DNA from 2 places in the Aquabacterium sp. A3 genome. Region 1 is predicted to be linked to the other one. Evidence: predicted binding sites of a transcription regulator. Region 1 holds the regulator's gene; the other holds the start of a gene.
The links. The regulator FNR, encoded in region 1, switches genes on or off when oxygen is low (the NO sensors DNR and NnrR bind a similar motif). The targets are predictions, from matches to a motif close to TTGATNNNNATCAA.
Positions count from the first base shown of each region.

Region 2: the regulator FNR is predicted to act here: its motif matches at 2,913-2,926, upstream of WNB94_RS06145 (HAD-IC family P-type ATPase).

Region 1 covers NZ_JBBPEV010000005.1:176,242-180,965, reverse strand. Annotated here, with positions in the region: gene ccoG (cytochrome c oxidase accessory protein CcoG) at 1-695, shown strand, start outside; gene WNB94_RS15380 (nitrogen fixation protein FixH) at 713-979, shown strand; gene WNB94_RS15375 (hypothetical protein) at 1,095-1,388, shown strand; gene fnr (fumarate/nitrate reduction transcriptional regulator Fnr) at 1,452-2,168, opposite strand; gene hemN (oxygen-independent coproporphyrinogen III oxidase) at 2,422-3,813, shown strand; gene WNB94_RS15360 (urease accessory protein UreH domain-containing protein) at 3,847-4,680, shown strand.
Region 2 covers NZ_JBBPEV010000001.1:1,384,161-1,388,884, forward strand. Annotated here, with positions in the region: gene WNB94_RS06140 (HDOD domain-containing protein) at 1-60, opposite strand, end outside; gene WNB94_RS06145 (HAD-IC family P-type ATPase) at 167-2,878, opposite strand; gene WNB94_RS06150 (hypothetical protein) at 3,078-3,821, shown strand; gene WNB94_RS06155 (DNA-3-methyladenine glycosylase I) at 3,883-4,488, shown strand; gene WNB94_RS06160 (HipA domain-containing protein) at 4,542-4,724, shown strand, end outside.

The DNA.
Region 1 (4,724 bases):
CGCGTGGCGCCAAGTCCCGCAAGGCGGCCGCCAGTGGCCAGGCCAAGGGCGATTGCATCGACTGCACACTGTGTGTTCAGGTGTGTCCCACTGGCATCGACATCCGCAATGGCCTGCAGTATGAGTGCATCGGCTGTGCTGCATGCATTGACGTTTGCGATGGTGTGATGGACAAGATGGGCACGCCCCGTGGCCTGATTCGCTACACCACGCAAAATGCCATGGACCAGGGGTGGGACTCGTCCCAGATGTGGTCTCGGGTGGCGCGGCCTCGTGTGTTGCTGTACACCGCGATCCTGGTGGCGGTGGTGGGCGCCTTCATGTACAGCCTGTACACCCGCCCCCCATTCCGCGTTGACATCGTCAAGGACCGTGGGGCGCTGGCGCGCATCGTGGACGATGGCTATGTCGAGAACGTGTACCGCGTGCAGGTGATGAACGCCTCTGAAACCGTTCAGCGCTACCGCGTGGGCGTCGAGCAATTGCCCCAGGCCGAGGTCGAGGGCGGGCAAGATATCGTGCTGGGCCCGGCCGAGGCGCGCTGGGTGCCGGTGTCGGTGCGCATCCCGCCCGATACGGCGGCGCGTCTGGGCAGCGGCAGCATGGGCATGACCATCGTGGTCGAGCGCATGCGCCACGGCGTTGACGCCCAGCTGGACGTCAGAGAAAAATCCACCTTCATGATTCCTCGTTGAGACGGAGCAACCATCCCATGGCCCAATCTGCACCTGGTAACAACGCCCAGTCTGCGCCCGTGAGCAACCCGCCCTGGTGGCGCCTGCCCATCGTCTGGCTGGTCATCGGCGGCCCCGCTCTGGTGGTGGTGGCCGGCCTCACCACCGTGGTCATCGCCGTGCGCAACGTCGACCCCGTGCTGGACACTTCTGCCGGCCAGGTTCACTCGGCCAAAGAGTTGCCCGCGCACAAAGCGCGCAACCATGCCGCCGACCCCACCAGGGCTGTGCTGGACGCGAATTGAGCCCGATCAAGGGGGTAAGCCTGCGGGCCTGAGGCCCTGGGGTTTGTCCTCGTGGCACGGGGCGCTCGCTGGGACAACATGGCTCATGCACCACATCGTGGTGGAGGAGTGCCAGATGACACATCGTCCGGTCGTGCTTGCGCAAATCCTGTGGCCGTCGTTCTTGGCTGCAGGCGTGCTTGAAATGCTGGTGTTCTCGGTGGTGGATCCCAGCCACGTCAGCCTGGGTGGCTGGCAGCCCGAGGTCAACACCATTTACAGCCTCAGCTTCCTGGTGTTCTGGGTCGTGACGGCTGGTTCAGCCGGTTTGTCGTGGTGGATGCGCAAAGCGCCTGCGGCGATCGGCGCACAGCGCCGCAGCAAGCGCATGCGGCGCGAGGCCGCCCTGACTCGCCACGCGCACGGTTAAGGCCACAGCCCAACATCATCCTGCCAAGCATGCACGGCGCGCATCACGCGCGCCGCTGTTGGATCAGCAACGTGCGTTGTTGACCAGTGCCTTCAATCCGTCTTCATTGATGATGCGGATGTCGCGCTGCTTGACCTCCAGGAAGCCCTCTTCCTGGAATTTCGAGAACGTGCGGCTCACGGTTTCCAGCTTCAGACCCAGGTAGCTGCCGATTTCTTCGCGTGTCATGCGCAGCACCAGCGCAGATGCCGAGAAGCCCCGTGCATGCAGGCGCTGCGTGAGGTTCAGCAAAAAGGCGGCCAGGCGTTCTTCAGCCCGCATGCTGCCCAGCAGCAGCATCACGCCATGATCACGAACAATCTCGCGGCTCATGATCTTGTGGAATTGGTGCTGCAGGTCCGAGACCTCGCGCGACAGCTCTTCCAGCTGAGAAAACGGAATCACGCAAACCTGCGAGTCTTCCAATGCCACCGCATCGCAGGCGTGCCGGTCGGTGCTGATGCCGTCCAGGCCCAGCAACTCGCCTGCCATCTGAAACCCCGTCACCTGATCCCGGCCGTCTTCAGCCGAGATCCGGGTTTTGAAGAAACCGGTGCGCACCGCATACAAAGAGCGGAATGGGTCGCCCGTGTGGAACAGTGCTTCACCGCGCTTGACCATCTTGCGCGACGCCACCAAGTCATCCAGGTGGTTCAACTGGTTTTGGGTCAGGCCCACAGGCAGGCACAACTCACGAAGGTTGCAGCTGGAGCACGCGACCTTGAAGGAATCAAGTCTCATGGGCTTTGATTGTGACGCACAACCAGCGTTTTGCGAAACACGACCCGGCAGTCCGCAGGGGCTGTCATCACCAGGTGCGGTGGGGGTGATGGAAATGGATGGGCTGGGTTGAAACATGAGCGACCTCAATGGTTTGCTGAATTGTTGCCGTTGACTGGCGACGGACCTTGAGCCAGATCAACCCTGGGTAGCTTCGCGCTGGCAAAGTGCCTGCATGAACCACACTGCACAGAACCACGCGCCTGCTCAGGCCGTGGTGCATGTCACTTCCGACATGCTGACCCGCCTGGACGTCAGCGGGCCGCGTTACACCTCTTACCCCACCGCAGACCGGTTTGTGGAGGCCTATGGCGCTGCACAGTACGCTCAGGCCTTGCATCAGCGCGGCAGCGGTGGCGGCGCCATCGCCGGACCGGCCAATCCGCTGTCGGTGTATGTGCACATCCCGTTTTGCGAATCGGTTTGCTACTACTGTGCGTGCAACAAGATCATCACCCGACACCATGAGCGGGCGCAGCCTTACCTGGCTGCCTTGAAGCAGGAAATCGAGTTGGTGAGGCAGCAGTTGGGGCCTCGGCAAGCGGTGTCACAGCTGCATTTTGGCGGCGGCAGCCCCACGTTCTTGTCCAATGACGAACTGAACGACCTGATGCAGGTGCTCAAGGAGGCGTTCCGTTTTGTGCCGGGTGGCGAATACGCCATCGAGGTGGACCCACGCACCGTGGACGGGCCACGCCTGGCCGCGCTGGCCGAGATGGGCTTCAATCGCCTCAGCCTGGGGGTGCAAGACTTTGACCCGGACGTTCAGAAGGCGGTGCACCGTGTTCAGCCCTTCGCGTCGGTCCAGGCGCTGATGGAGCAGGCGCGCACTTTGGGGTTCGAGTCCATCAACACCGATCTGATCTACGGCTTGCCCAAGCAGAATCTGGTGGGCTTTCGTCGCACGCTGGAACAACTGGCGTCATTGAGGCCCGATCGCGTGGCCTTGTACGGCTACGCGCACCTGCCTCAGAGGTTCAAGCCCCAGCGCCGCATCGACGCCGCAGACCTGCCCCCGGCGCAGGACAAAGTCGCCATGCTGGCCATGGCCATCGACGTGTTGCGTGAGGCCGGCTACGACTACATCGGCATGGATCACTTCGCGCTTCACCATGACAGCCTGTCGGTGGCCAAGCGCCAGGGGCGACTGCACCGCAACTTTCAAGGCTACAGCACCCACGCCGACAGCGACCTGATTGGTCTGGGTGTATCGGCCATCGGGCGGGTAGGGGCCCACTACAGCCAGAACGCCAAGACCCTGGAGGACTACACCGATGCCTTGTCGCGCGGTGAGTTGCCCATCGACCGTGGCCTGGTGCTCAGCCGCGACGATCTGGTTCGTCGTGCGGTCATCATGGCGGTGATGTGCCAGGGCAGGGTGGACATCGAATCCATTGAGCTGGCGTACCTGATTGATTTCAGGCAATACTTCGCGGCTGAATTGCGTCAACTGGAGCCGCTCGTCGAGATGGGGTTGGTGCAACTGGAGTCAGACGGTGTGCGTGTCACGCCCTTGGGGTGGTACTTTGTGCGGGCGATCGCCATGGTGTTCGACCGCTATTTGCAAGCCGACCGTACCGCTGGTCGCTTCTCTCGGATCATCTGAGCGCTTCAACGCGCTCAATCGCAGGGTGCCGTCATGTTGACCGGCCTGTTGCTGTCTGCATTTCTGATGGGCCTGGGTGGCATGGCCCACTGCGCGGCGATGTGTGGCATGGCCTGTTCGGTGGCCTTGCCGAGGGGGGTGCCCCTGATGGCCCTGCTGGGCCGCAGCCTGGGTTATGCCGCGCTGGGCGCCATGGCGGCCGCCAGTGCGGGCGTGATCGCGCAGTTGGGGCGTGAGGTGGCCTTCCTGCAACCGTTCTGGATCATGTTGCTGGCGGCGGCCGTGGTGCTGGGCTTGTGGCTGGCGTTCACGGGCCGCATGCCGGCGATGCTGGACCATTGGGGCCTGGGGGTTTACCGGCGCGCGCGCGCCCGCTGGCAGGCCTGGGCAGCCGCGCACGCCGGCGCATGGTGGCAACCCGCATGGCCATTGCTGGCTGGTGCGCTGTGGGCGTTTTTGCCCTGTGCGCTGCTGTACGGTGCCTTGATGCTGGCAGCACTGGCGCCCGATGCAGCGGGTGGTGCCGCAGTCATGTTGGTGTTCTCTGTGCCCAGCGCCTTCGGTGTGTGGGCCGCCCCCTGGGTCTTGGGCCGTTTGCTCCGGCGCTCGGCGTCGTCCACCGGCGCGGCGCCTCCGCCTGGCCCAGCGGGCTTGGGCACGGTGGCACCCGTGCTTTGGCTGCGACAGCAGCCGGTGGTGGCCACCGACGCGCCGCCTGCCGTGGCGCTGCCCCAGGAGGGCTCGCGTGGCACGGCCTGGATGGACCCGCGCTGGGCGGTGAGGCTGGCCGGTCTGGGCATGGCGGCCATGGCCGGCTGGGGCATTTCGCACCACCTGTGGATGCAGTACCAGGCCTGGTGCGCTTGAGGCGGTGTGGCAGGCGGTGTGCAAAAACCGCATACGGCGCCATG
Region 2 (4,724 bases), on a different contig from region 1:
GGCACGGGGGGGTGCCTCAGGCTCGGACAAACTGACATGGTGCGGGCTGGACGATGTCACGTGGCGAACCCCTGCGGTGTGTGTCTGACATCATGATGTCTTTGGCGATCTTGCACCAGCACCAGCCCACACAGCCGCCTGAAAAGACCGGGGAATGGCGGACAACTCAGGGTGCGGAGTGACGGCGCAGCACCCACTTCTCCAGCTCCAGCACCACGAACACGGCCACACCGGCGGCCACGATGGCCGGCAGGGCCTGCAGCGGCAGGGCGGCGCTGCCAAACAAGGCGTGCATGAACGGGGTGTACGTGAAGAACAGCTGCAACACCACCACCGCCGTCACCGCCACCAGCACCAAGGGCGTGCCCTTGACGCCCTGCAGGGTGAAGGAACCTGCCTTCAGGTAGCGCACGCTGAACAGGTAAAACACCTCCATGCACACCAGGGTGTTGACCGCCACGGTGCGGGCGGCCTCGTCGCCCAGGCCTTGCGCCAGGGCCCAGTCGTGCAATCCGAAAATGCCCAGCAAGAACAGCACCGACACGAACAGCACCCGCCAGACCACGAACCCCGACAACATCGGCTCGCCCACGGGTCGCGGGGGGCGACGCATCACATCGGCCTCGGTGGGCTCAAAGGCCAGCACCATGGCCAGGGCCAGCGAGCTGACCATGTTCACCCACAGCACCTGCGCCGGTGCGATGGGCAGGCTCCAACCCAAAGCGATGGCCACCAGCAACGACAACGATTCGCCCCCATTGATGGGCAACAAAAAGGTGATCGTCTTGCGCAGGTTGTCGTACACCGTGCGCCCCTCTTCCACCGCGTGGGCGATGGACGCAAAGTTGTCATCGCCCAGCACGATGGCCCCCGCCTGTTTGGCCGCCTCGGTACCCTTGAGGCCCATGGCCACGCCCACGTCGGCCTGTTTGAGTGCCGGCGCATCGTTGACGCCATCGCCCGTCATGGCCACGATTTCGCCATTGGCCTGCAGGGCGCGCACCAGGCGCAGCTTGTGCTCTGGACTGGCGCGCGCAAACACCCGGGTGCGGTGCACCACCTCGCACAAGGCCGCGTCGTCCAGCGCTTCGATCTCGGGGCCGGTCAGGGCCTGCAACTCATCGGCTTGACCCATGCCCAGCTGCGCCGCGATGGCCGAGGCCGTCACGGCATGGTCGCCCGTGATCATGGTGACGCGGATGCCCGCGCGACGGCAGCGCGCCACGGCGGCCATCGCTTCCTCGCGTGGTGGGTCGATGATGCCCACCAGGCCCAGCAAGGTCATGCACTGGGCCACCTGGGCGTGGTCCAAGTCCATGGTGTGGGCCGGCAGGCGCTTGCCCGCCAGGGCCAGCACACGGCGCCCTGCCCGGGCCTGGGCCTCGATGGCGGCCTGCCAGACGCCGGGTGTCAGCGGCACCAGCGTGCCATCGGGCGCCATCTGGTGCTGGCACATGGCCAGCACACGCTCGGGGGCGCCCTTGAGCCACACCTGGGCCCCTTGGGCGTCGTGATGCAAGGTGGCCATGTAGCGGTGCGCCGACTCGAAGGGAATCACCTCCACCCGGGGGCACTCGATCTGCGCCGTCACCGGGATGACGCCGCCCTTCATCGCCAGGGTGAGCAAGGCGCCCTCGGTGGGATCGCCCGTCAGGCGCCACTGCCCGGCGTCGTCACGCAAGCTGGCGTCGTTGCACAAGGCCGCAGCCTGCAGCAGGGCCCGCAGCGCGGGGGCAGCACTGCCCGCCGGCCCCGTGGCGGTGAGCGTCCCTTCGGGCGCATAACCCGCACCGCTCACGGCCACGCTCAGGCCATCACACACCACCGCCTGCACCGTCATCTCGTTGCGCGTGAGCGTGCCGGTCTTGTCAGAGCAGATCACGGTGACCGAGCCCAGCGTCTCGACCGCCGGCAAACGACGGATCACCGCATGCCGCGCCGCCATGCGCTGCACCCCGATGGCCAGGGTGATGGTGAGGATGGCCGGCAAGCCTTCGGGGATGGCCGCCACCGCCAGGCCCACGGCCGCCATGAACACCTCGGCGGCCGGCATCTGCCGCAGCAGCGTGGCGTAGGCAAACAGGCCTGCGGCCACCACGATGATGGTGAGCGTGAGCGTGCGGCCAAAGGCCTCCATCTTGCGCAACAGCGGCGTGGCGCCCCCCTCGACCGTCTGCAAGAGCTTGCCGATGCGCCCCATTTCAGTCTGGCCGCCCGTGGCCACCACCACGGCACGGGCCTGGCCCTGCGTCACCAGGGTGCCTGCATAGGCCATGCCCACGCGATCGCCCAGGGCCGCCGCCCGGTCCACTGCGGCGCAAGACTTGTCCACCGGCACCGACTCGCCGGTCAGCGCCGACTCGTCCACCCGCAGGTTGCGTGCCTGGATCAGGCGCACATCGGCCGGCAGGCTGTCGCCCGAGGCCAGCAGCACCACGTCGCCGGGCACCAGGTGGGCCGCCTCCAGATCGTGTGGCCGCCCGTCGCGCAACACCACGGCGTGCGGGGCCAGCAGGTGGCGTATCGCCGCCAGCGCCTTCTCGGCCTTGCCTTCTTGCACAAAACCGATGACGGCATTGAGCACCACCACGGCCAGGATGGCCACCGTGTCGACCGTGTGGCCCATCCAGGCCGTGACGGCCGCCGCCCCCATCAACACCATCAGCAAGGTGTTGTTGAACTGGGCCACCAAGCGCCGCCAGGCCGGCACCAGCGGCGCTTCGGCCAGGCGATTGGGGCCGTGTCGCGTCAAGCGGGCTTGAGCATCGACGCCAGTGAGGCCCTCGGCATCGGTGGCCAACGCGGCCAGCACCGCCTCGGTGTCAAGGGCATGCCACGGGTGCGCCGTGGACGTGGTGGCCAGGTCAGGGTCGTGCATGAGCGCATTACAACAAGCCACCGGTTTCACAAACTTGAGACACATCAAGTCAGTGAGCGCCAGAGCTTGTAGGACCTCGCCGACGCGCACTCGCGCCCAACACCGACAGCCAAACCGAGACATGAATTGCACGATGTGACCACGCTGAAGCGGTTGGTGATGAGCACCCCGCAGCGCAACGTGAACAGGAGAAAAAGACATGCAACGCTCTGTGAAGCACACCACCTCGATCGCCCTGACCACCCTGGCCCTGGCCTGCGCCGGCCTGGCCCACGCCGCCTCGGACGCGAAGAACAGCCAAGCATCTGCCTCTGCAGGCACCAGCAGCAGCGACCGGGCCATGGCCACCACCGCCCAGGCCGAGCGTGAACAGCTGGAAAAGGCCCTGACGGGCGTGAAGACCGTGACCGGCATCAGCGCCAAGCTCTCGCAGATGGGCTACCAGATCACGGCCATCAACGATGCCGACAAGAACAGCATGGAGTACGAAGTGGTCAAGGGCCCCCACAGCCATGAAGTGACCCTGGACCTGTCGGGCGGCCAGGTGACCGACGTGAGCGTGGCGGCCAACCTGTGGCGAGCCGACAGCACCAAACTGGCCCTGGAAGGCAAGAAGGTGCAAGCCATCAAGTCGTCCGACTTCAGCGACCGCCGATTCATGCCCGCATGGAACGCCGAGAAGCAGGCCCTGCAGAAGTCCATGACGCCGGGCAAGGCGCCGGCCGACTACCTGTCGCAACTGCAAGGCCTGGGCTACACGGTGACCTCGGTCAATGACCGCGAGAAGGACTACGTGGAGGTCGAGATCGTCAAGGGGCACAACAGCTACGAAGTGCAGCTGGACCTCAACACCAAGACCGGCAAGGCCGAGAAGGTGGACGTGACCAACAACCTGTGGGAGAGTGACGCCACCGAGGCTGCGTTGAAGCGTCGCGGCGGTTGATTGAAGGCGGGCCTGGGGCCCGCCCATCGCCCCTACACTGGCTGCTCAAGGGAGGACACCCATGAGCAGCCTTTTCATTGGGCCCGACGCCCAGCCCCGTTGCCGATGGTGCGGTGGCGCGCCCGAATTCCTGGCGTACCACGACCACGAATGGGGCTTCCCGGTCGCCGACGACCGCCGCCTGTTCGAAAAGATCAGCCTGGAGGCGTTTCAGTCCGGTCTGAGCTGGCGCACCATCCTTGCCAAGCGCGAGCATTTCCGCGAGGCCTTCGCCGAGTTCGACGTGGCCCAGCTGGCCACCTACGGCCCGGCCGAGGTCAAGCGCTTGCTCGCCAACCCAGGCATCGTGCGGCATCGCGGCAAGATCGAAGCCACCATCCACAACGCCAGCCGCGCACTGGAGCTCGCCGCCGAACACGGCTCGCTGGCCGCGTTCTTCTGGCGCCACGAGCCCCCCGCCGACACCCTGCCCGAGCCGCAGAGCGTGAACACCCTGCCCGCCGCGGTGGTGCTGTCCAAAGAACTCAAGCGCCGGGGCTGGAAGTTCGTGGGGCCCACCACCGTCTACGCCTTCATGCAGGCCATGGGTCTGGTCAACGATCACGCAAGCGGGTGCAGCGTGCGGACGAAGGCAGCGGCGGCGCGGCGGGCGTTCAAACGCCCTTAACAATCGCTCAAACAACCCCTGTTCGAAGGGAAGAGGCGATTGGACAAAAAACATTGTCCGAGACTGACACGGCTCGTGGCAGCGGCTGGGCCGTGTTGGCGGGCTCGATGACACCTGAGCAGGACAAGCGCACCTTCTTCCTGGCCCAGGTGCTGTTCTGGATGCTGTGCGCACCCGACGGCCACGCCAAGAACTTCAGCCTCTTCATCCGGCCGGGAGGGCGCTATCAACTCACG